DNA from 2 places in the Pseudomonas imperatae genome. Region 2 is predicted to be linked to the other one. Evidence: predicted binding sites of a transcription regulator. Region 2 holds the regulator's gene; the other holds the start of a gene.
What was found. The regulator sigma-54, encoded in region 2, starts transcription at its own class of promoters, with help from an activator protein. The targets are predictions, from matches to a motif close to ANTGGCATNNANNTTGCTNT.
Positions count from the first base shown of each region.

Region 1: flgB (flagellar basal body rod protein FlgB) is a predicted target of sigma-54. The motif match lies at 5,716-5,735, and genes of this name have one in related genera.

Region 1 is NZ_JBSKHP010000023.1:98,287-109,782, forward strand. It holds gene ACWKWX_RS24785 (flagellar basal body P-ring protein FlgI) at 1-65, opposite strand, end outside; gene flgH (flagellar basal body L-ring protein FlgH) at 78-773, opposite strand; gene flgG (flagellar basal-body rod protein FlgG) at 823-1,608, opposite strand; gene ACWKWX_RS24800 (flagellar basal body rod protein FlgF) at 1,657-2,397, opposite strand; gene flgE (flagellar hook protein FlgE) at 2,762-4,069, opposite strand; gene ACWKWX_RS24810 (flagellar hook assembly protein FlgD) at 4,097-4,798, opposite strand; gene flgC (flagellar basal body rod protein FlgC) at 4,814-5,260, opposite strand; gene flgB (flagellar basal body rod protein FlgB) at 5,264-5,671, opposite strand; gene cheR (protein-glutamate O-methyltransferase CheR) at 5,964-6,791, opposite strand; gene ACWKWX_RS24830 (chemotaxis protein CheV) at 6,844-7,770, opposite strand; gene flgA (flagellar basal body P-ring formation chaperone FlgA) at 7,846-8,598, shown strand; gene flgM (flagellar biosynthesis anti-sigma factor FlgM) at 8,748-9,080, shown strand; gene ACWKWX_RS24845 (flagella synthesis protein FlgN) at 9,132-9,599, shown strand; gene ACWKWX_RS24850 (flagellar brake protein) at 9,681-10,427, shown strand; gene ACWKWX_RS24855 (MFS transporter) at 10,489-11,496, opposite strand, start outside.
Region 2 is NZ_JBSKHP010000001.1:270,715-282,210, reverse strand. It holds gene hisD (histidinol dehydrogenase) at 1-228, opposite strand, end outside; gene hisG (ATP phosphoribosyltransferase) at 367-1,002, opposite strand; gene murA (UDP-N-acetylglucosamine 1-carboxyvinyltransferase) at 1,122-2,387, opposite strand; gene ACWKWX_RS01335 (BolA family protein) at 2,410-2,649, opposite strand; gene ACWKWX_RS01330 (STAS domain-containing protein) at 2,770-3,075, opposite strand; gene ACWKWX_RS01325 (MlaC/ttg2D family ABC transporter substrate-binding protein) at 3,072-3,713, opposite strand; gene mlaD (outer membrane lipid asymmetry maintenance protein MlaD) at 3,725-4,192, opposite strand; gene mlaE (lipid asymmetry maintenance ABC transporter permease subunit MlaE) at 4,192-4,989, opposite strand; gene ACWKWX_RS01310 (ATP-binding cassette domain-containing protein) at 4,989-5,798, opposite strand; gene ACWKWX_RS01305 (KpsF/GutQ family sugar-phosphate isomerase) at 6,030-7,004, shown strand; gene ACWKWX_RS01300 (KdsC family phosphatase) at 7,004-7,528, shown strand; gene lptC (LPS export ABC transporter periplasmic protein LptC) at 7,537-8,109, shown strand; gene lptA (lipopolysaccharide transport periplasmic protein LptA) at 8,096-8,635, shown strand; gene lptB (LPS export ABC transporter ATP-binding protein) at 8,635-9,360, shown strand; gene ACWKWX_RS01280 (RNA polymerase factor sigma-54) at 9,532-11,028, shown strand; gene hpf (ribosome hibernation-promoting factor, HPF/YfiA family) at 11,140-11,448, shown strand; gene ptsN (PTS IIA-like nitrogen regulatory protein PtsN) at 11,461-11,496, shown strand, end outside.

The sequences.
Region 1 (11,496 bases), on a different contig from region 2:
CTGGCCGCTCCCAGTGCCGCGGCAGCCAGCAGGGTCACGGCCATCAGGTGCTTGAATTTACGCATGGTCGTGGACACCTAGAAAGGCCAGTAGGGGCTCATGAAGAAACGGTCAAGCCAACCGGTCTGGTTGGACTCGGCGAACGCGCCGGTGCCCGAATAGGTAATGCGTGCGTCGGCGACACGGGTCGACGACACGGTGTTGTCGGTGGCGATGTCGTCGGCACGGATCAGGCCGGCGATGCGCACCAGCTCTTCGCCGGTGTTGAGCGTCAGCCATTTCTCGCCGCGCACGGACAGGATGCCGTTGGGCAGCACGTCAGCCACGGTCACGGTGATCGAACCGGTCAGGCTGTTGGCCTGGTCGGCCTTGGCGGTGCCGTCGGTGGCGCGGGTGCCGGTGTAGCCGGCGTCCAGGCTCAGCTTGCCGCCGGTCAGCGGGTTGGTGGTGGACGCGCCGCCGCCAAACAGCGAAGTCAGGCCCAGGGAGGTGCTGGAGTCCTTGGTCAGCTTGGAGTCGGCGCTCTTGCTGGCCGCGGTCTTCTCGGCCAGGGTCACGGTGATGATGTCCCCTACCCGGAACGCCTTGCGGTCGGTGTACAGGTTCTGGTCGAAGCCGGACTGGTAAATCGAGCCGTTGTTGGACGCCGCAGGCAGCGGGGTGCGTGGCAGCACCGGCGCGTAGTACGGGTCATTGGGCTTGGGCGGCGGCGACATGCAACCCGACAACAAAGCGATCCCACTCAAGGCAAGAACACTGGACAAACGACTCATGACACTGACCTCACGATGAAGCTGGCGCCGGCGGCGCCGTGTGGCTGGATTACAGATTCTGCGTTACGTACTGGAGCATCTGGTCGGCGGTCGAGATCACTTTGGAGTTCATCTCGTAGGCGCGCTGGGTGGTGATCATGTTCACCAGCTCTTCAACGGTGCTGACGTTGGAGTTTTCCAGGGTGTTCTGCAGGGTGGTGCCGAAGCCGTTGAGGCCCGGGGTACCCACTTGCGGCGCGCCGCTGGAAGCGGTTTCCAGGTACAGGTTGCTGCCGATGGCCTGCAGGCCGGCCGGGTTGATGAAGTCAGCGGTCTGCAGGTTGCCGATCACGGTCGAGGTGGCGCTGGTGGCGGTGGTGATCGACACGGTGCCGTCGGTGCCCACGGTGAACGTCTGGGCGTTGGTCGGTACCACGATGGCCGGGTTCAGGGCGTTGCCGCTGGCGGTCACGATCTGGCCGTTGGAGTCCAGGTGGAAAGTGCCGTCGCGGGTGTACGCAGTGGTGCCGTCCGGCTGGGTGATCTGGAAGAAACCACGGCCGTTGATGGCCATGTCCAGCGGCTGGTCAGTGGTGGCCAGGCTGCCGGCGGTGAAGTTCTTCTGGGTGCCGACGATGCGCACGCCGGTACCCAGCTGCAGGCCCGACGGCAGCTCGGTGTCGGTGGTGGAGTTGGCACCTGGCTGGCGCTTGGTCTGGTACAGCAGGTCCTGGAACTCGGCGCGGTCGGCCTTGAAGCCGGTGGTCGAGACGTTGGCCAGGTTGTTGGAAATGGTCGTCAGGTTCATGTCCTGAGCGGCCAGACCGGTCTTGCTGACGTATAGTGCCGGAAGCATTCTGTTCTCCTAAGTGCGCGCCTGTTTTTCGCCGCGCCCAGTCATTTATCAGGTGTTCTGCAAGACCCGCGCCATGGACTCATCGTCCTCCTTGGCGGTGGTCATCATCTTGATGTGCAGTTCGAATTGCTTGGACAGGGCCAGCACCGAAGTCATCTCTTCCACGGCGTTGACATTGCTGGCCTGCAGGAAGCCGGAGGTCACGCTGGAGGTGGCGTCGGCCGCAGCCGGTTGGCCGTCCTTGGTGTGCAGCAAGCCGTCGGTGCCCTTGACCAGGTTGCGCGGGTCGGGCTTGACCAGCTTGATGCGGTCCACCTGGGCCATCACTTCCGGGCCCTGGCCCATGGAGCGAACGCTGATGGTGCCGTCGGCACCCACCTCGATCTGCTGCTGGGGCGGCACGGCAATCGGACCGCCGTTGCCCATGACCGGCAAACCATTGCCGTCGCGCAGCACGCCCAGGGCGTCGACGTTCATGCTGGCCATGCGCACATAGCCCTCGCTGCCGTCAGGCGATTGCACGGCGATGTAGCTGTCGCCGTCGGCGGCCACGTCCAGGTCACGACCGGTTGCCACCATGGCACCGGGGGTGAAATCGGTGCCGGGGTTTTCGGTCATGGCGTAGGCGCGCGAGGCGTATACGTCGCCAAACACCGGCATGGAGCGGGCCTGCTCGAGGTCGCGCTGGAAGCCGTTGGTGGAAACGTTGGCCAGGTTGTTGGCGTGAGCCTTCATGGCCAATGAGTTCTGATTGGCCCCGCTCGTAGCCACGTAAAGCATTTTGTCCAAGGTATGTCTCCCATGACGGGCGAATGCCGCCGACCACTGTTCTGAATGGGATATAGCAACAAGCGGGCCAAGGTTGGAAAAGCCTTTGTGTGCCCGGTGTTACAGGGTGATTGCCAAGGTTGGCGCCCTACCCCGCCCCTGGCCGAGTCGGAAAAACGGCGCGTGGCTGCCGGTTGGCGGCAAGGGGCGCCAGAAAACCGGAGCCGCTCCCCTGTAGCAGCGGCCGCAGGCCGCGTCATTGACGCCGCCACTTCGCCTGACACACCGAGGCGTATGCGACGCCGCCTTCGGCAGCTGCTACGGGTGAGCGGGCACAAAAAAACCCGGGCTTTGGGCCCGGGCTTTGTAGTGCTGCCGACAACTATCAAGTCATCTGGATAGTGGTCTGCATGATGGTGCTTTCGGTGGAGATGGTCTTGGCGTTGGCCTGGTAGTTGGACTGCGCCTTGATCAGGTTCACCAGCTCAGCGGTCAGGTCGACGTTGGAGTCTTCCAGCGACGAGGCGCTCAGCGAGCCCATGGTGCCGCTGCTAGGGGTGCCGATCACCGGCACGCCCGAGGCGTAGGTTTCACGCCAGTCGGTGCCACCGGCCGGGCTCAGGCCCTGCACGTTGGCGAAGTTGGCCAGGGCCACCTGGCCGATGACGTTGGTCTTGCCGTTGGTGAAGGTAGCGGTCAGCTGGCCGGTGTCGCTCACCGACAGGGCCGACAGCTCGCCGGTGGCGTAGCCGTCCTGGTCCTTGGCAGTCGTCGCCGAGGTGGCGTTGTACTGGGTCAGGTTGGACATGTCCAGGGTGATATTCGCGGTAGCGGAAGCACCGTTGGAGGCGTAGGTACCGTCGCTCTGCTCGGCAGCAGGCACCCAGCCGGCGAGGCTGAAGGTACCGTCGGCGTTCACGGTCAGGCCACCGGTCACGGCGCCGGCGGTGTAGCTGTACGAACCGTCGGAGTTGAAGGTAATCGGGTTGGCCAGCGGCGTGGTGGACGTCGGGTCAGTCGGGTTCACGCCGTCGATGGTGGTGTACATGGTCCAGCTGTTGGACGTGTCATCCTTCACGAAGTACTGGTTCAGCTGGTGGGCGTTGCCCTGGCTGTCGTACACATCGGTGTTGAAGGTGTAGTTGTAGCTGCTGGTGTTCGAGGCAGTGAACGGGCTGACGGTCGGGGCGGTCGCACTGGAGTTCAGGTTGACGGTTTCCGAGATGCTGCTGGTCGCCTTGGGCGCCAGGTTGGACGTGTCGATGGCCAGGTTCGACAGCACGCCCGAGGTCAGCTTGCCGGTGGAGTCGGTGGTGTAGCCCTGCAGGTTGTTGCCGCTGGCATCGACGATGTTGCCGGACTTGTCGCTGTAGAAGGCACCGGCACGGGTGTACAGCTTCGAGCCGTTGTCGCTGAGCACGAAGAAACCGTTGCCGTTGATGGCCATATCCAGGCTGTTGCCGGTGGACTCGATGTTGCCCTGGGTGAACTGCTGCGACACGGCGGCAGTGGTCACGCCGCTACCGACGGTGGTCTTGCCCGAGGTGCCACGGATGGACTGGGCATACTGGTCGGCGAATTCGGTGCGCGACGATTTGAAACCGGTGGTGGCGACGTTGGCAATGTTGTTGCCGGTGACGTCCAGGGCTTTGTTGGCAGCTGCCAGGCCACTGAGGCCGACGTTGAAAGACATAAGTTCACTCCTGCGCCGTAGCCGGCATTAAATTCCGATGGTTTGGACAGACGACAGGCCAACGCTGGTGCCGGTCGCAAGGTTCAGCGTCATTTCGCCGCCGCTGGTGGTGGCCATGGTCACGCTGTTCACGGTGTTCGGCAGGTTGGTGGTCATCACGGTCGAGGTGTCGTTCACGGTGGCGACTGCCTTGAAGGTGTAGGTGCCCGAGTCAACGGTGTTGCCGTCGCCGTCCTTGCCATCCCAGGTGAAGGTGTAGGTGCCGGCCGACTGGGTACCCATGTCCAGGGTACGCACCAGGGTGCCGTCACTGCTGTAGACGCCAATCGTGTTGCTGGTGCTGGAGTCGGTCAGGTTGACCGAGCCGGTCATGCCCTTGCTGGTGTCGACGTCGGCGGTGGTGCCGGTGACGGTGACCGAGTGGCCCACCAGCGAGGACGCCTGCAGGGCCTGGGACGACTGGTACGAGGTGAGGATGGTGCTCACCGAGTCGTTGAGGCTCTGCATGCTTTCCAGGCTGCTGAACTGGGCCAGTTGCGAAACGAATTCGCTGTTGTCCTGTGGGTCCAGGGGGTTCTGGTTCTGCATCTGGGTAACCAGCAGTTGCAGGAACGCGTCCTTGCCCAGCGCACTGCCCGCGGTACCGGTGGAGCTGTCGGTGGTACTGGTGGTTTTCTGCAGTGACGTCAGGACGGACGAAGCCGAGGTGCTGTCAGTTGTTGTGGTCATGTTCTTGCGCCCCTATCACTGACCCAGGGTCAGGACTTTCTGCATCATGGTTTTCGCGGTATTCATGATGTCCGCGTTGGTCTGGAACGAACGGCTGGCAGAGATCATGTCAGCCATCTCCTCCACCACGTTGACGTTCGGGTAGTACACGTAGCCGTCTTTGTTGGCCGCCGGGTTCTTGGGCTCGTAGCGAGCTTCCAGGTTGCTTTGGTCCTCGATCACGCCCGACACCTGCACGCCGCTGCCGGCGGCATCCTGGTCCTGGAACAGCGAGCCGCTGTCGCCGGTGGACTGGGTCTGGTCGAACACAGTGGCGAACACCGGGTGGCGCGCGCGGTAGGTCTGGTCGATGCTCGACGAGACGGTCTCGGCGTTGGCGATGTTACTGGCGACGGTGTTCAGGCGAGTGGTCTGGGCACTCATGCCGGTACCGGCAATGTTGAAAACGCTGGCTAGAGACATGAATCACTCCCCACGGATGGCTGACACCAGCCCTTTGAATTTGGCGTTGAGCAGGGTGAAGCTGGCCTGGAAGTTCACCGAGTTCTGCGCGTAGTTGGCTTGTTCCACCTGCGCGTCAACGGTGTTCTGGTCCAGCGACGGCGAGCTGGGGGTGCGGTACAGCAATTGCTGGTCACCCATGCTCAGGCCCTCGGCCTCGATGTGCTTGTCGTTGGTCCGCTCCAGCTCGAACGTGCCGTTCTGGCGCTTGTCGCCTTCGGCCTGCAGCACGGCGGCAAAGTCCAGGTCACGCGCCTTGTAGTTGGGCGTGTCGGCGTTGGCCAGGTTGTTGGCCAGCACTTCGGCGCGCTGGGCGCGGAACGCCAGTGCCTGTTCGTGGATGCCCAGCGCTTTGTCGAAACTGATGCTCATGGTGGAAACCTTTAAACGGCGGACCGGATGTTGGTGACAGAGAGATAGCAAGGCCCGTGCCAAACTTTAAAAGGCCCGGTTTTGCTGGGGATGAGGCAAAGTGGCAAGCGGCAATGCCAGAAAAGCGGCAAGCGGGTTCCGCTGGGTGCCAACAAAGCGGCAATACCCGATTGCCGCTTTGCATGGCCCGGAACACCACCCCGTAGCAGCTCCCACAGTATGTAGCAGCTGCCGAAGGCTGCGTCCCCACCCCAAACGCCAAAAACAACAAAGGCCCCGAAGGGCCTTTGCGTTATTTCGCCTGGTAGATGATGCCCGGGCTGCACTGGACCATCTGGTAATGGTCCGGCAAGCCGTTCAGCGCCTCGGACGCGCCAAGGAACAGGTAGCCACCTGGCTTGAGGGTGCCATGGATGCGCATCAGGATGTCTTTCTTCACCTGGGCAGAGAAGTAGATCAGCACGTTGCGGCAGAACACCACGTCGAACTTGCCCAGCGCCGCGTAGCTGTCCAGCAGGTTGAACGAGCGGAACTCCACGCGGCTGCGAATCGGCGCCTTCACCGCCCAACGGCCAGGGCCCTTGGTGTCGAAGTAGCGCTGCAGGCGGTCCGCCGACAGGCCGCGGCCGATGGCCAGGCTGTCGTACTCGCCGCTCTTGCAGTTGGTGAGCATGGAACCGGACAGGTCGGTGGCGACGATCTGCGCACCGGCCTTGAGCTGGCCCAGGTTGGTACGCTCGAACTCGTCGATGGTCATGGACAGCGAATAGGGCTCCTGGCCCGAAGAGCAGGCCGCCGACCAGATGCGCAGGCGCTGGCCCGGCGCGTTCTTGACGAACTCGGGGATGACCTTGTTCTTCATCACCTCGAAGGGGTAGGTATCGCGAAACCACAGGGTCTCGTTGGTGGTCATGGCGTCCACCACCTGCTCGCGCAGGCCACTGCGCGGCTGGGTCTGGATGCGCTGCACCAACTCGCCCAGGGACTTGATGCCCTGCTGTTCCATCAGCTTGTTGAGACGGCTGGAAACAAGATATTGCTTATTCTCGCCCAACAGAATGCCACAGGCTTTTTCCAGGAAGACCCGGAACTGTTCGAAATCCAAATTACCCGTAGACAATGGTGCCGCCTCTCAAATCGTCGTTCGTGCCTGGGGCATTATGCCCCGGGCGTTAGCCTGCTGCCTTGATCCGGTCAACCACGCGCTGGGCCAGGTCATCCGGCCGGAACTTGGCCAGGAAATCGTCTGCCCCCACCTTCTTCACCATCGCCTGGTTGAACACCCCCGACAGGGAAGTATGCAGGGTGATGTGCAGGTTCTTCATGCGTGGGTCGCTGCGGATCTCCGCAGTCAAGGTATAGCCGTCCATCTCGGGCATTTCGATGTCGGAGATCATCATGAGGAATTCTTCCTCGGGATGCTTGCCTTCATCCACCAGCTTGCGCAGGTAATCCAGCGCCTGCCGCCCGTCGTTCAATGCCACCACTTCCACGCCCACGGTCTGCAGGCAACGGGTCACCTGCTTGCGCGCCACCGACGAGTCATCCACGGTCAACACCCGCAGCGACACCGCCTTGTGCTGGGTTTCCTCATCCACCACGCCGACGGAAATCGATTCGGAGGTGGGCGCCACTTCCGCGAGGATTTTCTCCACATCGATGATTTCGACGAGCTTGTTGTCCACCCGAGTCACGGCCGTGAGGTAATGATCACGACCCGTGCCCTTGGGTGGCGGATGAATCTCTTCCCAGTTCATGTTGACGATGCGTTCTACCGAGTGCACCAGGAAGCCCTGGATCTTGGTGTTGTACTCCGTGATGATCACGAAGGTGTTCTTGATGTCCTGCAGACCGGGCGCACCGGTTGCCATTGCCAGATCGAGGATCGGGATGGTCGCCCCACGAATATTCGCCACACCGCGCACTACCGGGCTGGACTTGGGCATCACGGTCAGGTTGGGGCATTGCAGCACCTCCCGCACCTTGAACACGTTGATGCCATACAGCTGCGAACCGTTGAGCCGGAACAACAAGAGTTCCAGGCGGTTCTGCCCTACCAGTTGAGTGCGCTGGTTCACCGAATCCATTACACCAGCCATGCCCGTGACTCCTTAAACCTTCGCGTGGATCGTACCTGAACATTGAGTCGGCACGACCCTTGCTTTTTGTAATGTATGAACGCAAAAACGACATTTTCCCGACGCATGGCACAGAGACTACTCTGCGGATTCGCCGTGTTGTGCATTTTTGGATTCGGCGGTGCCTCCCAGGCCGAAGAGTTCACAACTCCTGAGCAGCTTATCGGTACCACCCAGGGTTTTCTTGAGTTCACCGTAGAAGATTATCTGGCAACCAGCCAGACCGAAGGTCGCTACGAGATACAGGTCAACCCGCTTGACCCGCGCCTGCGCATGGGGCTATGCGACAAGGAATTGACAGCGGCGCTGCAAAGCCCTGCCACACCTATAGGCCGCGTGTCGGTGCGCGTGCGTTGTGACGGCAGCTCGCCCTGGACGGTGTTCGTGCCCGCCCAGGTGAAGCTGTTCCGCGACGTGGTGATCACCACTCGCCCGCTCAAGCGCGACAGCGTCATCGAGGACGGCGACGTGGCCATGCGCGAACGCGACGTCGGGCTGCTGCCCCAGGGGTACCTGACGGCACTGGATCAGGCGGTGGGCCAGAAGCTTCTCCGACCAACGGTAAACGACCAGGTATTGAGCCCTGCCCACGTGGAAGCGCCCGACACCATCAAGAAAGGCGACAACGTGGTGATCACCGCCACCACCGGCACCCTGGCGGTGAAAATGCCCGGCGAGGCCTTGTCCAAAGGGGCCATGAGCGAGCAGATCCGGGTACGCAACCTGAACTCCAATCGCGTGATCAAGGCCCGCGTCACCGGCCCGGGCCAGGTGGAAGTGGCTATGTAAACGCTGGCGGTTCGCGGCGTATTTTCCTAGACTGGGAGCATCGCAGCCCCCAGTTCTGGCGCATCGGCGCTTTGTATCAAAGTGCCTAAAGTTATTCGGGGTTTGGCCGAAAACAAGGCAAGCGTCCAAATACCCAGAGGTTTTTCATTATGGTTATCGACTTCAGTCGTTTGAACAGTTCCTCGCAGGTGTCGACCTCGACACGTACGAGCGGCACCAAGGACACCGCCACCGATACATCGGTGAGCACCGACACGTCCGCGGCCACCACTGCGTCCACTGGCAGCGCCAGCGGCGGGGAATCCGTACACCTGAGTTCCGAGGCTCAGCAGTTGCAGAAAATCACTGACAAGCTGCGCGACCAGCCGACTGTCGACAGTGCCCGCGTGGCGCAGTTGAAAGCCGCTGTTGCCGATGGCAGCTATAAAGTGGATAGCAGCCGCGTAGCCAGCAAACTGCTAAATTTCGAAGCCCAGCGCTAGGGCCCTCGCCCTGCGCCGAGGCTTCTGGACGCTTGAATACCAGAGCCAGCCATGCACGACAGAAACCTACTGCTGTTGATTGAAGAAGATATTGCTCCGGCGCAGCAGCTGCTCGCCCTGCTCCAGCAAGAGTCGCTGGCCCTGCAGGGCCGCGATATGCCGCTGCTGGAAAATATCCTGGCGCACAAACAGTCGTTGATCGTTCTGCTCGAACAGCATGGCCGTAAACGCACCGAGATACTGCTCAATCTCAAGTTGACCGCTGACCGTAATGGCCTGGAAACCCTGGCCCAACACACGCACCTTGGAGCCGACCTCCTGGCTCGGGGCGATCTGCTCACGGGGTTGCTGGCAGACTGCCAGGCAGTGAATGAGCAGAACGGCAAGCTGATTCGCCTGGAACAACTCGCGACCGCCAATCAAATGCGCATCCTCATGGGCGGTGAACCCCCCTCGCTTTATGATGCCCGAGGCACCACGTCAAAACTGGCCAAGCCTCGTCCGCTTAGTCAGGCTTGACCTTCCTTACCAAGGCGTGGAACATGCTGCCATAAAGCCAGCACCTGCGTGTGTCGTTTTTTGCCTGGAGATTGATAAACCGTGTTCAATGCCACAAACGCGGAAGACGCTCCGCAGCCCCCCAAGGTGCTGACAACGCCCCTGGAAATCGCCGCCAACCTGCGTGCGCTGCTGCAGAGCCATGATCCTTTGATCATCACCTTTCATGAGCGCAGCCAGCGCTTCCAGACCTACCTGGTCGAACTGGACAAGGACAGCAATGTCCTGGCGTTCGACGAGATGATCCCGCGCGACGGCGAGAAATTCCTCGCCGCCGGCGAGCCTTTCAAGGTGGAAGGCTTCCATGATGGCGTGCGCATCGCCTGGGACGTCAACGACGTCCTGACCATCGACGAGAACGACGGCGGCCGCGTGTACCACGGCCCGCTGCCGACCGAGGTGGTCTACCACCAGCGCCGCAATGCCTTCCGCGCCGCGCTCAAGCTGGCCCACCTGGTGGACGTCGAGATTGCCGGCGAGAAGCTCAAGGGCGAGTTCGTCGGCAAGTTGCTGGACATCTCCGCCACCGGCTGCAAGCTGCGTTTTGAAGGCGACATCTCCGAGCGCCTGCAGCTGGGCCAGGTGTATGACCGCTTCGTGGCCAACCTGCCGTTCGGCAAGATGACCGCTCCGGTCGAGCTGCGCCACCTGCACTTCGAGGAGCGCATCAACACCACGTTCGCCGGCATGCGCTTCCATAACATGACCGGGCTGGTGCAGCGCCAGGTAGAGCGCTTCGTGTTCGACCTGCAGCGCGAGGCGCGGCGGTTCGACAAGGACGATTACTGAGTTGATCGCCCCATGAAAAAAGGCCCGGTATTGAATACCGGGCCTTTTTTGTTGCGCCGCCTTATTGCTCTTCTTCGCTCAGGCTGCGGCCTACCACCTTCTTGCCGTCACCCATCTCCGCGGCCTCGTCCAGCTCGTCGGCCATAGGCTCGACCTGGACGTCCACCGGCGCTTCGGGCGTGTGCTCGTTGCTGACGTGCATCTGGTCGTGCACCGACTGCTCGTCCACCCGTGGGTCCAGGGCGGCCACCAGCGGCGAACTGGTCATGCTGTCCGGCATGGCCACGTGATGCAGCGGCGCGTCGTCCACCTGGTGCAGGTTGGTGACGGCCTTGGGCCGGATACGCCACACCAGCACGAAGGCAAAGAAGCTGAAGAACGCATAGAGCATGTGGCTGCCGAACGACTTCATCAGCACGCCGGCCGCCAACGGCCCGACACTGGCGCCCACGCCGTAGGTCACCAGCAGCATGGCCGTCAGCGAGACACGGCGGTCAGGCTCGACGTGGTCGTTGGAGAAGGCGTTGGCCAGCGGGTACAGGCAGAACTGCAGCAGCGACACCAGGAAGCCGACGCCGAACAGCACTTCCAGGGGCACGCTGGGCATTATGGCCAGCGGCAACGCGGCAATGGCCAGGCAGAAGGCGAAGGTGCGGATCAGCACGGCGCGGTCGTAGCGGTCGGACAGCCAGCCCAGCGGCCACTGCACCAACAGCCCGGCAAAGATGCAACAGCCCATGAACAGGCCGACCTGCTCGGTGCTCAGGCCCTGCTGGGAGGCGTACAGCGGCGCCAGGCCGTAGAACGAACCCACGATCAACCCTGAGCCCAGTACGGTGCTCAGGGACTGCGGTACGCGCTTGAGGAAGAAGCGTGGCTCCATGGGCGCCGGCTTCAGCGGCGCCGGGTGGATGCGCTGGGTCATGGCCACCGGCACCAGGCACAGGGCGAAGCACAGGGCCACCAGCATCAGCAGCTCAGGGCCCAGCTGCGGGTGCACCACCAGGATCAGCTGCCCCAGCACCAGGCCCAGGTAGGAGGCGATCATGTAGCCACTGAACACCGCGCC
Region 2 (11,496 bases):
GCGGCCCAGGATCAGCTCGGCCATGGAAGCCACTTCCAGGCCGTCGAAGCGCTGGGTGAACTCCACCAGCGCCGCGTCGCCGCGCTCGCGCACGGCCTTGATGATATCGAGCACGCGCTGGTTGACCGAATCGTCGGACACGCTTTCCCAGCTCAGCAGATGATCCAGATGGCGCGCGAAGTCCGGATCAGTGGCGTCGAGTCGGCGGATTGCAGTGGACGTGGTCATAGCGGGCCTCAATAGTTGGCGAATGCTGAAAATAGCAAATCTCAGGCGCCGCTAGACTACCAAGCCATCCGCGTGGGCACCTGAGAATTCTGGCTATGACACGGATAGATGGGCGCGGCTCAAGGCCGCGCGAGTGGATCAGCCGCGGTGTCGCGACTCCACAGCCTTGCGCAGGGTGTCGATCAGCGCCTGGATGCGGGCGTGCTGCATCTTCATGGATGCCTTGTTGACCACCAGGCGCGAGCTGATGGTGGCGATCAGCTCCTGGGGTTCCAGGCCGTTGGCCCGCAGGGTGTTGCCGGTGTCGACGACGTCGATGATCTTGTCGGCCAGGCCGATCAGCGGGGCCAGCTCCATGGAGCCGTACAGCTTGATGATGTCGACCTGGCGGCCCTGTTCGGCGTAGTAGCGCTTGGCAACGTTGACGAACTTGGTGGCCACGCGCAGGCGGCCCTTGGGCTCGACGGCACCGATGGCGCCGGCGGTCATCAGCTTGCATTTGGCAATCTGCAGGTCCAGCGGCTCGTACAGGCCCTGGCCGGTGTATTCCATCAGCACATCCTTGCCCGCCACGCCGAGGTCGGCGGCGCCATGCTCGACATAGGTCGGCACGTCGGTGGCACGCACGATCAGCAGGCGCACGTCGTCCTGGGTCGTGGGGATGATCAGCTTGCGGCTCTTATCCGGATTCTCGGTTGGCACGATGCCCGCCTCTGCCAGCAATGGCAGGGTGTCATCGAGAATGCGGCCCTTGGACAGCGCGATGGTCAACATGGAAAACGTCTTTCCTTAATCAGGATTGTGCCCGGTCGCAAACGGCGCCGGGCCACTGCCAGGCCCACAAGGCCTGGCTGGACAGATTCATGGGGCGCGTCCCTGCGCCCGGTAGCAGGTTAACCCGGCACGCGACGGATCTTCGCGCCCAGCATCTGCAGTTTTTCCTCGATGCACTCGTAACCACGGTCGATGTGGTAGATGCGGTCGATCAGGGTATCACCTTCGGCCACCAGGGCCGAGATCACCAGGCTGGCCGAGGCGCGCAGGTCGGTCGCCATGACTGGCGCGCCCTTGAGCTTCTCGGTACCGGTAACGATGGCAGTGTTGCCCTCGACCTGGATGTGCGCGCCCATGCGGTGCATTTCATACACGTGCATGAAGCGGTTCTCGAAGATGGTCTCGATGACCGCGCCGGTGCCTTCGGCAATGGCGTTCAGGGAGATGAACTGCGCTTGCATGTCGGTCGGGAACGCCGGGTACGGCGCGGTGCGCACGTTGACGGCCTTCGGACGCTTGCCATGCATGTTCAGCTCGATCCAGTCCTCGCCCACGGTGATCTCGGCGCCCGATTCCTTCAGCTTCTCAAGTACCGCTTCGAGAATGGTAGGGTCGGTGTCCTTGACCTTCACGCGGCCGCCGGTGGCGGCTGCGGCCACCAGGTAGGTGCCGGTCTCGATACGGTCCGGCATCACCTTGTAGGTGGCCGAGTCCAGGCGCTTCACGCCATCGATGGTGATGGTGTCGGTGCCGGCGCCGTGGATCTTGGCACCCATGGCGATCAGGAAGTTGGCCAGGTCGACCACTTCAGGCTCGCGCGCGGCGTTCTGCAGCACGCTGCGGCCGTTGGCCAGGGCAGCGGCCATCATGATGTTCTCGGTACCGGTCACGCTGACGGTGTCGAAGAAGAAGTTGGCACCACGCAGGCCGCCTTCCGGCGCCTTGGCCTTGATGTAGCCGCCTTCCACGTCGATGACCGCGCCCATGGCTTCCAGGCCACGGATGTGCAGGTCGACCGGACGCGAGCCGATGGCGCAACCGCCAGGCAGGGCGACTTCGGCCTCACCGAAACGGGCGACCATGGGGCCCAGCACCAGGATCGAGGCGCGCATGGTCTTCACCAGCTCGTACGGTGCAACCAGGGTCTTGATGGTGCGTGGGTCGATTTCGACCGACAGTTTCTCGTCGATCACCGGCTCGATGCCCATGCGACCGAACAGCTCGATCATCGTGGTGATGTCGTGCAGGTGTGGCAGGTTGGCAACGGTTACCGGGCCATCGGCCAGCAGCGTGGCGGCCAGGATCGGCAGGGCAGAGTTCTTCGCCCCGGAAATGCGGATTTCGCCATCAAGACGAACGCCGCCAGTAATAATCAGTTTGTCCATAAGAATCTCGACGCCCTCAGGCTCAGGTGCGCTCAGCCCAGGCTGCGCTGCTGAAAAATTTCATTGTGACCGCATGGATGCTGCCATCGACGATCCAGGGATTGAGATGAGCATAGATCTGCTGCTGACGCTTGACCGGACTCAAGGCGGCCAGCTCGTCACTGATCACGTTCAATTGGAAGTTGCAGCCTTCGCCTTCAACTTCGACCTGGACATTTGCCAGCTGTGCTTCAAGGAAGCTTTTAACTTCTACGGCCTGCATGCTCAACCTCGATCGGCGCCCTGTGCGCGCGGGTCGGCCATCATACAAAAAAAGCCCCTCGCCTGCGAACCCTGGTTGCAAGGACTCGGACGGAGGGGCTTGTTCATTGTGCCTGAATGTTCACGCGGCCGACAAAATACCGCTCACCTGGCACACTTCGGCGATCTGTTGCATGTCGCGCGGCAAGCCCCGGATAGCCAGGGTCTTGCCGGCGGCGATGGCGTCGCGCTGCAGGCACAGCAGCAGGGAAAGCCCCACGCTGCTGGACTTGAGCACGCCCGAACAGTCGAGCACCAGGGCATTGCCGGGGCTGGCCTTGACCAGCTTCTGGCCCTGGTTGCGCAGGGCCTTGCCGGTGCTGTAGTCCAGCACGCCGGTCAACAGCAGCTCGCCGCCAGCGCCTTGGCTGATGGCTGCTTCAGTCATTGCGCAGCACCCGTGCCCTTCTCGGCCTTGGCCTTGGCCACTTCGCCAGCCCAGCCGTCGATGGTCTTGTCCAGGTTGTTGCCGTTGCGCTGCATGGCATCGGCGAACTGGTCACGGAACAGCTTGCCCAGGTTGATGCCGTTGACGATGACGTTACGCACTTTCCATTCGCCGTTCAGCTTGACCAGGGTGTACTGGACCGGATAGACCGCGCCGCTGTCGCCCTTGACGGTCATGTCGACGCTGGTACGGTCGCCCTCGTCGCCCTTGGCCGGGCCGACGGTGATGCCCTGGTTGTTGTATTCGAGCAGTGCATTGCCATAGAACTGCATCAGGCCCTTCTTGAAGTTCTCTTCAAAACGGGTGATCTGTGCAGGGTTGGCGCCCTTCGAGTACTTGACGGTCATGATGCTCTTGGAAATGCCTTCCGCATCGACAGCCGGGCCGATGATGTTGTTCAAGGCGTCATAGAACTTGGTCGGATCCGCCTTGTACTGGGCCTTGTTCGCCGCCAGGTCTGCCAGCAGTTCCTTGGTGGTGCGATCCACCAGGTCATGGGCGGACTGGTCGGCAGCATTGGCCAACAGCGGCACACAGGCCAACAGCACCAGCAGGCCACGTCGCAGGATGGACATCATGGAGTAACTCCTCATTTGGCGTCTTTGTTAACGGTATTGAGCAGGAATTTGCCGATCAGGTCTTCCAGTACAAGGGACGACTGGGTGTCGTGAATGGTTCCGCCGTCCTTGAGCAGGGTGTCTTCACCGCCCACGCTCAGGCCGATGTATTTCTCGCCCAGCAGGCCAGCCGTCAGGATAGATGCAGTGGAGTCGGTCGGCAGGTTATTCACCTTCTTGTCGATCTGCATGGTGACGCGGCCGGTGAAGGTGTCCCGGTCCAGGTCGATGGCGGTGACCTTGCCCACGGTGACGCCGGCCATGGTGACCTTGGCGCGCACGGTCAGGCCGGCGATGTTGTCGAAGTTGGCGTACAGCTTGTAGGTATCGTTGGCGGCGCTGGTGGACAGGCCGCTGACGCGAAGGGCCAGCAGAATCAGTGCCAGAATCCCGGCCAGCAGAAACATGCCGACACCGATTTCCAGGGTGCGGTTTTGCATCAGAAATCTCCAAACATCAAAGCGGTCAGAATAAAGTCCAGGCCCAGGATGGCCAGCGAGGCATACACCACGGTCTTGGTGGTGGCGCGGCTGATGCCTTCGGAAGTCGGGTCGCAGTCGTAGCCCTGGAACACGGCGATCCAGGTCACCACGAACGCGAACACCAGGCTCTTGACCACGCCGTTGAGGACGTCGTCGGTGAAATTGACGCTGTTCTGCATGTTGGCCCAGAACGAGCCGTCATACACACCCAGCCAGTCGATGGCCACCCACGAGCCGCCCCAGATGCCCACGACGCTGAAGATCATGGCCAGGATAGGCAAGGAAATGAAGCCTGCCCACAGGCGCGGCGCAGCGATGTACTTGAGCGGGTCGACGCCGATCATTTCCAGGCTCGACAGCTGCTCGGTGGACTTCATGTTGCCGATCTCGGCCGTCAGCGCGGAGCCCGCGCGGCCGGCGAACAGCAAGGCGGTGACCACCGGGCCCAGCTCGCGCAGCAGGGTCAGGGCGACCATCTGCCCCACGGCCTGCTCGGAACCGTACTTGGTGAGAATGCTGAAGCCCTGCAGGGCCAGCACCATGCCGATGAACATGCCCGACACGACGATGATCAGCAGCGACATCACGCCGACCGAATACAGCTGCTTGACCAGCAGCTGGAAGCCACCGCCCACGCCACGACGCCCGACCAGCGCATGCATCAGGAACAGCCCGGAACGCCCCAGCACCGCCAGCATGTCGATGGCCGCGCGGCCGAACAGGCGAATGCGCTCCAGTAGTGATTTCTTGCGCATCAGCGCGTCCCCAGAAGATCGGCGCGGTAGTCCGGCGCCGGGAAATGGAAAGGAACCGGCCCATCGGGGTCGCCTTTCATGAATTGGCGAATGCGAGGATTGTCGGCCGCCATCAGTTCCTGCGGCGTGCCCTGCCCCAGCACCTGCCCGTCGCCCACCACATAGATGTAGTCGGCGATGCTGGCGGTTTCGGCCAGGTCATGGGAGACCACGATGCTGGTAATGCCCAGGGCATCGTTGAGCAGGCGGATCAGGCGCACCAGCACGCCCATGGCGATAGGGTCCTGGCCGACGAATGGTTCGTCGTACATGAGGATCTGCGGGTCCATGGCAATGGCGCGGGCCAGAGCCACGCGACGCTTCATGCCACCGGACAGCTCGTCGGGCATCAGTTCCACGGCACCGCGCAGGCCAACGGCCTGCAGCTTGAGCAGGACGATGTCGCGGATCATTTCCTCGGGCAGGTCGGTGTGCACCCGCAGCGGGAACGCCACGTTCTCGAACACGTCGAGGTCGGTGAACAGAGCGCCGCTCTGGAACAGTACGCCCATGTGCTTGCGGGCGTCGAACAGGTCGCTGCGCGACAGGGCCGGCAGGTTCTGGCCATTGACCCAGACCTCGCCACCACTGGGGCGCAACTGCGCGCCCATCAGGCGCAGCAGGGTTGTCTTGCCGCAGCCGGAAGGTCCCATGATACCGGTGACCTTGCCTCTTGGAATGCGGATATCGACATTGTTGAAGATACTCCGCGAACCGCGCTTGAAGGACACACCCTTCAGCTCGACCGCGTAGTCATTATCGGCACTCATCTAAACTCCTTGCGATGCAGCCTGTCCTCGGACGCTTTCCCCCGTCGCGAAGACACGCGCGCTTCTGGCGGGCCAACTGGCGGCGAACTATATCACCCCAGACACACGCGCCCCAAGGCCGTTCCAAAAGCGAATAGGCAACAAGACATTTAATGGATGACGATCGAACGTGAGGGTTTCGATCAATACGGCTATAATCGCCGCCTTTTCATCAGGCAATACGTTTCCGACATGAGCCAATCCAGCGACCTGATCCAATCGGCACAGCGCACCATCCGCCTTGAACTCGAGGCGGTAGAGGGCTTGCTGGCCCATATTGATGCCGACTTCGTCCGCGCCTGCGAAATGATCCTCGCCAGCAAGGGCCGCGTCGTCGTGGTCGGCATGGGCAAGTCAGGGCATATCGGCAACAAGATCGCCGCGACCCTGGCCAGCACCGGCACCACGGCGTTTTTCGTGCACCCGGCCGAGGCCAGCCACGGCGACATGGGCATGATCACTCGCGATGACATCATCCTGGCCCTGTCCAACTCCGGCTCCACGGCCGAGATCGTCACCTTGCTGCCGCTGATCAAGCGCCTGGGCATCCAGCTCATCAGCATGACCGGCAACCCCGACTCGCCGCTGGCCAAGGCCGCCGAGGTCAACCTGGACGCCCGCGTGGCCCACGAGGCCTGCCCGCTGAACCTGGCGCCCACCTCCTCCACCACCGCGGCGCTGGTGCTGGGCGACGCCCTGGCCATCGCCCTGCTGGAGGCCCGCGGCTTCACCGCCGAGGACTTCGCCTTCTCGCACCCCGGTGGCGCCCTGGGCCGCCGCCTGCTGCTCAAGGTGGAGAACGTGATGCATGCCGGCGAGGAACTGCCGCAGGTGGTTCGCGGCACGCTGCTCAAGGATGCGCTGATGGAAATGACCCGCAAGGGCCTGGGCATGACCGTGGTCCTTGAAGAGGATGGCCGCCTGGCCGGGATCTTCACCGACGGCGACCTGCGCCGCACCCTGGACCGCACCATCGACGTGCACAGCGCGCGCATCGAGGAAGTGATGACGCCCCACGGCAAGACCGCCCGCGCCGAGATGCTCGCCGCCGAGGCCCTGAAGATCATGGAAGACCACAAGATCAGCGCGCTGGTGGTGGTCGACAAGCAGGACCGCCCGGTTGGCGCCCTGAACATGCACGACCTGCTGCGCGCCGGAGTAATGTGATGACCCAGCACCTGTTGCAACGCGGCCAGGCCGTGAAACTGGCGGTGTTTGACGTGGACGGCGTGCTGACCGACGGCCGCCTGTACTTCTGCGAAGACGGCAGCGAGATCAAGACGTTCAGCACCCTGGACGGCCAGGGCATCAAGATGCTGATCAACTCGGGCGTAGCCACGGCGATCATCACCGGGCGCAAGAACCCGATCGTCGAGCGCCGGGCCAAGAGCCTGGGCATCGCCCACCTGTACCAGGGCCGCGAAGACAAATTGGTGGCACTGGACGACCTTCTGGCGCAACTGGGCCTAAGCTATGAACAGGTAGCCTACCTGGGCGACGACCTGCCGGACCTGGCCCCCATCCGCCGCGTCGGCCTGGGCATGGCCGTGGCCAACGCCGTGCCGTTCGTGCGCGAGCACGCCGACGGCGTGACCCAGGCCCGTGGCGGCGAAGGCGCGGCCCGCGAGTTCTGCGAGCTGATCCTGCGTGCCCAAGGCAACCTCGAAGCGGCCCTGGCCGCCTATTTATAGAGTTTCCCATGCCGAGTAAAAAACTGCGCAATCTCCTGTTGTTCTGTGTCGTCGTGGCGATCTTCGTCTCCGTCGGCTACTGGAACATCAACCCGGACACCTTCCTCGACAAGCCTGCGGCTGCTGTCGACGAAAGTGCCATCGACTATTACGCCATCAACGCCCACGCTGTGCAGTTCCTGCCTGACGGCGGCGTGCAGTACCGCATGACCGGTGACAAGGTCGAGCACCTGCAGGCCAGCCAGGTCACCAAGGTGACCAACCCGGACATGAACCTGTACCGCGGCACCGTGTACCCCTGGCACGTGACCAGCGACCACGGCGAAGTGAACCCCGACGGCACCCAGGTCGAGCTGATCGACAACGTCCGCGTGGCCCGCACCGACCAGAAAAACCGTCCTACCCTGATTACCACCACGCGCATGACGGTATTCCCACAACAGCAATATGCGCAGACTGACCGAGACGTTAGAATCGACGGCGCCGGTGGCGTCTCGACGGGCACGGGCATGAAGGCATATTTGAAAGACAGCAAGATCAACTTGCTGTCAAACGTAAGAGGACTGTATGAGGCTCGCTAAAACCCTCCCTTTATTGCTCTCCCTGGGCTCTGCACTGGGGAGCGCTGGCGCCTGGGCACTGCCTACGGATCGCGACCAGCCGATCCACATCCAGTCCGACGACGCACAACTGGATGACAAGCAGGGCGTGGCCGTCTACAAGGGCAACGTCATCATCACCCAGGGCACCATGAAGATCACCGGCAACACCGTGACCATCACCCGCAACGCCCAGGGCGACGTCGACACCTTCACCTCGGTGGGCAACCTGGCCTACTACGAGCAGAAGCCGGCGATCGACAAGCCCATCGTCCAGGGCTACGGCAAGACCATCCAGTACTTCTCGGCGCAGAACCGCATCATCCTGATCGACCAGGCCAAGGTGGTGAACGACGGCAACACGTCCGAAGGCGAGAAGATCGTCTATGACACCGTCAAGCAGGTGGTGAATGCCGGCCGCGCCACGGGCGCCAAGGTCACGCCACGACCACGCATCGACATGGTCATCCAGCCGAAAAGCAAAACCGACCAGCAGCAGGGCAAGTAATGGCTATCCTCAAAGCCCAGCACCTGGCCAAGGCCTACAAGGGCCGGCAAGTGGTGCGTGACGTCAGCATGTCCATCGAAAGTGGGCAGATCGTCGGCCTCCTGGGGCCTAACGGCGCCGGCAAGACCACCTGCTTCTACATGATCGTCGGCCTGGTGCGCGCCGATCAGGGCCGCGTGCTGATCGACGACCTGGACGTGAGCCACCAGCCCATGCACGGTCGCGCTCGCTCGGGCATCGGCTACCTGCCGCAGGAAGCCTCGATCTTCCGCAAGCTGTCGGTCTCCGACAACATCATGGCCATCCTGGAAACCCGCCCGGAGCTGGACAAGGCCGGCCGCGTGAAGGAGCTGGAAAGCCTGCTGCAGGAGTTCCACATCACGCACATCCGCGACAACCTGGGCATGAGCCTGTCGGGCGGCGAGCGGCGCCGGGTGGAAATTGCCCGCGCGCTGGCGACCGCGCCCAAGTTCATCCTGCTGGACGAACCCTTTGCCGGTGTCGACCCGATCTCGGTCGGCGACATCAAGCAGATCATTCATCACCTCAAGAACAAGGGCATCGGCGTGTTGATCACCGACCACAACGTTCGCGAGACCCTGGATATCTGTGAAACCGCTTACATCGTCAACGATGGCCAGCTGATCGCCGAAGGCGATGCCGAGACCATCCTGGCAAACCAACTGGTGAAAGAGGTTTACCTCGGCCACGAGTTCCGCCTGTAACGGCGAGGTGTTTGGCTGGTTGCCCGGGGCGCGCCGCGAATTAATTGCGGTGTCGCTCTAGGCAAACACTTCGGTTTCAGGCATATAATTTGCTTACGACAAAAGCCGAGAGCCTCGGCGCCCGTAGTGGATGGCGCTTTGCGCCGGCGAATAAGGTGTTAAGCCCCTGCCATGAAACCATCGCTCGTCCTAAGAATGGGCCAGCAACTGACGATGACACCGCAGTTGCAACAGGCCATCCGCCTCCTCCAGCTCTCCACCCTGGACCTCCAACAGGAAATCCAGGAGGCCCTGGAATCCAATCCGATGCTCGAACGCCAGGAAGAAGGCGACGACTTCGACAACAGCGACCCCATGGCCGACAAGGCCGAGCAACAGGTCACGCCGGAAATCCAGGAGCCCAGCTACCAGGAAACCTCCGCCCCCACCGTCGACAACCTCGAAGACGGCGAGTGGAGCGAGCGCATTCCCAACGAGCTTCCCGTCGACACCGCCTGGGAAGACATCTACCAGACCAGCGCCAGCAGCCTGCCCAGCAACGATGACGACGAATGGGACTTCACCACCCGCACGTCGGCCGGCGAAAGCCTGCAGAGCCATCTGCTGTGGCAACTCAACCTGGCGCCCATGTCCGACACCGATCGCCTGATCGCGGTCACCCTGATCGACTGCATCAACAACCAGGGCTACCTGGACGAGACGCTGCAGGAGATCTGCGACTCCTTCGACCCGGAGCTGGACATCGAGCTGGACGAAGTGGAAGCCGTGCTGCACCGCATCCAGCAGTTCGAGCCCGCCGGCATCGGCGCCCGCGACCTCAGCGAATGCCTGCTGCTGCAACTGCGCCAGATGCCCCCGCGCACGCCGTGGCTCAGTGAGGCCCAGCGCCTGGTGGCCGACTACATCGACCTGCTGGGCAGCCGCGACTACAGCCAGCTGATGCGCCGCATGAAGCTCAAGGAAGACGAGCTGCGCCAGGTCATTGAACTGGTGCAAAGCCTCAACCCGCGCCCTGGCTCGCAGATCGAGTCCAGCGAAGCCGAGTACGTGGTGCCCGACGTCATCGTGCGCAAGGACAACGAGCGCTGGCTGGTGGAGCTGAACCAGGAAGCCGTACCGCGCCTGCGCGTCAACCCGCAGTACGCCGGCTTCGTGCGCCGCGCCGACACCAGCGCCGACAACACCTTCATGCGCAACCAGTTGCAGGAGGCGCGCTGGTTCATCAAGAGCCTGCAGAGCCGCAACGAGACCCTGATGAAGGTCGCCAGCCAGATCGTCGAGCACCAGCGCGGTTTCCTCGACTACGGCGACGAGGCCATGAAGCCGCTGGTGCTGCACGACATCGCCGAGGCGGTGGGCATGCACGAGTCGACCATTTCGCGGGTGACCACGCAGAAATACATGCACACCCCGCGCGGCATCTACGAGCTGAAATACTTTTTCTCCAGCCACGTCAGCACCTCCGAGGGCGGAGAATGCTCGTCCACGGCGATCCGCGCGATCATCAAGAAACTGGTTGCCGCGGAAAATCAGAAAAAGCCATTGAGTGACAGCAAGATCGCTGGTTTACTGGAGGCACAAGGCATCCAGGTAGCCCGCCGCACTGTCGCCAAGTACCGTGAATCCCTAGGGATCGCGCCGTCCAGCGAACGCAAGCGGCTGATGTGAATCCTGGCAGCGCCAAGGCGCTGCCAGTGGGCTTGCCGGATGTGCCACAGCGTTCCAGTGGCAGGTTAACCAACCTGTCTCTTTATGCACTGGCAATAAGGAGAAAGCGGTATGCAAGTCAACATCAGTGGACATCAACTGGTTGTGACCGACGCCATGCGCACTTACATCGGTGAGAAACTCGACCGATTGGAGCGCCATTTCGACAAGATCACCAACGTGCAGGTCATCATGGAGGTCGAGAAGCTGAAACAGAAAATCGAGGCCACCCTGCGCGTACCCGGTGGCGAAGTCGTGGCAAACGCGGAACATGATGACATGTACGCGGCCATCGACCTGCTGACCGACAAGCTCGACCGCCAACTCAAAAAGCATAAGGAAAAACAGCAGAGTCTGCTGCAAGGCCAGACCGCCCGCTGACACTCCCCCCTCATGATCCGACTTGAAAACATCCTGACCCCCGGCCGT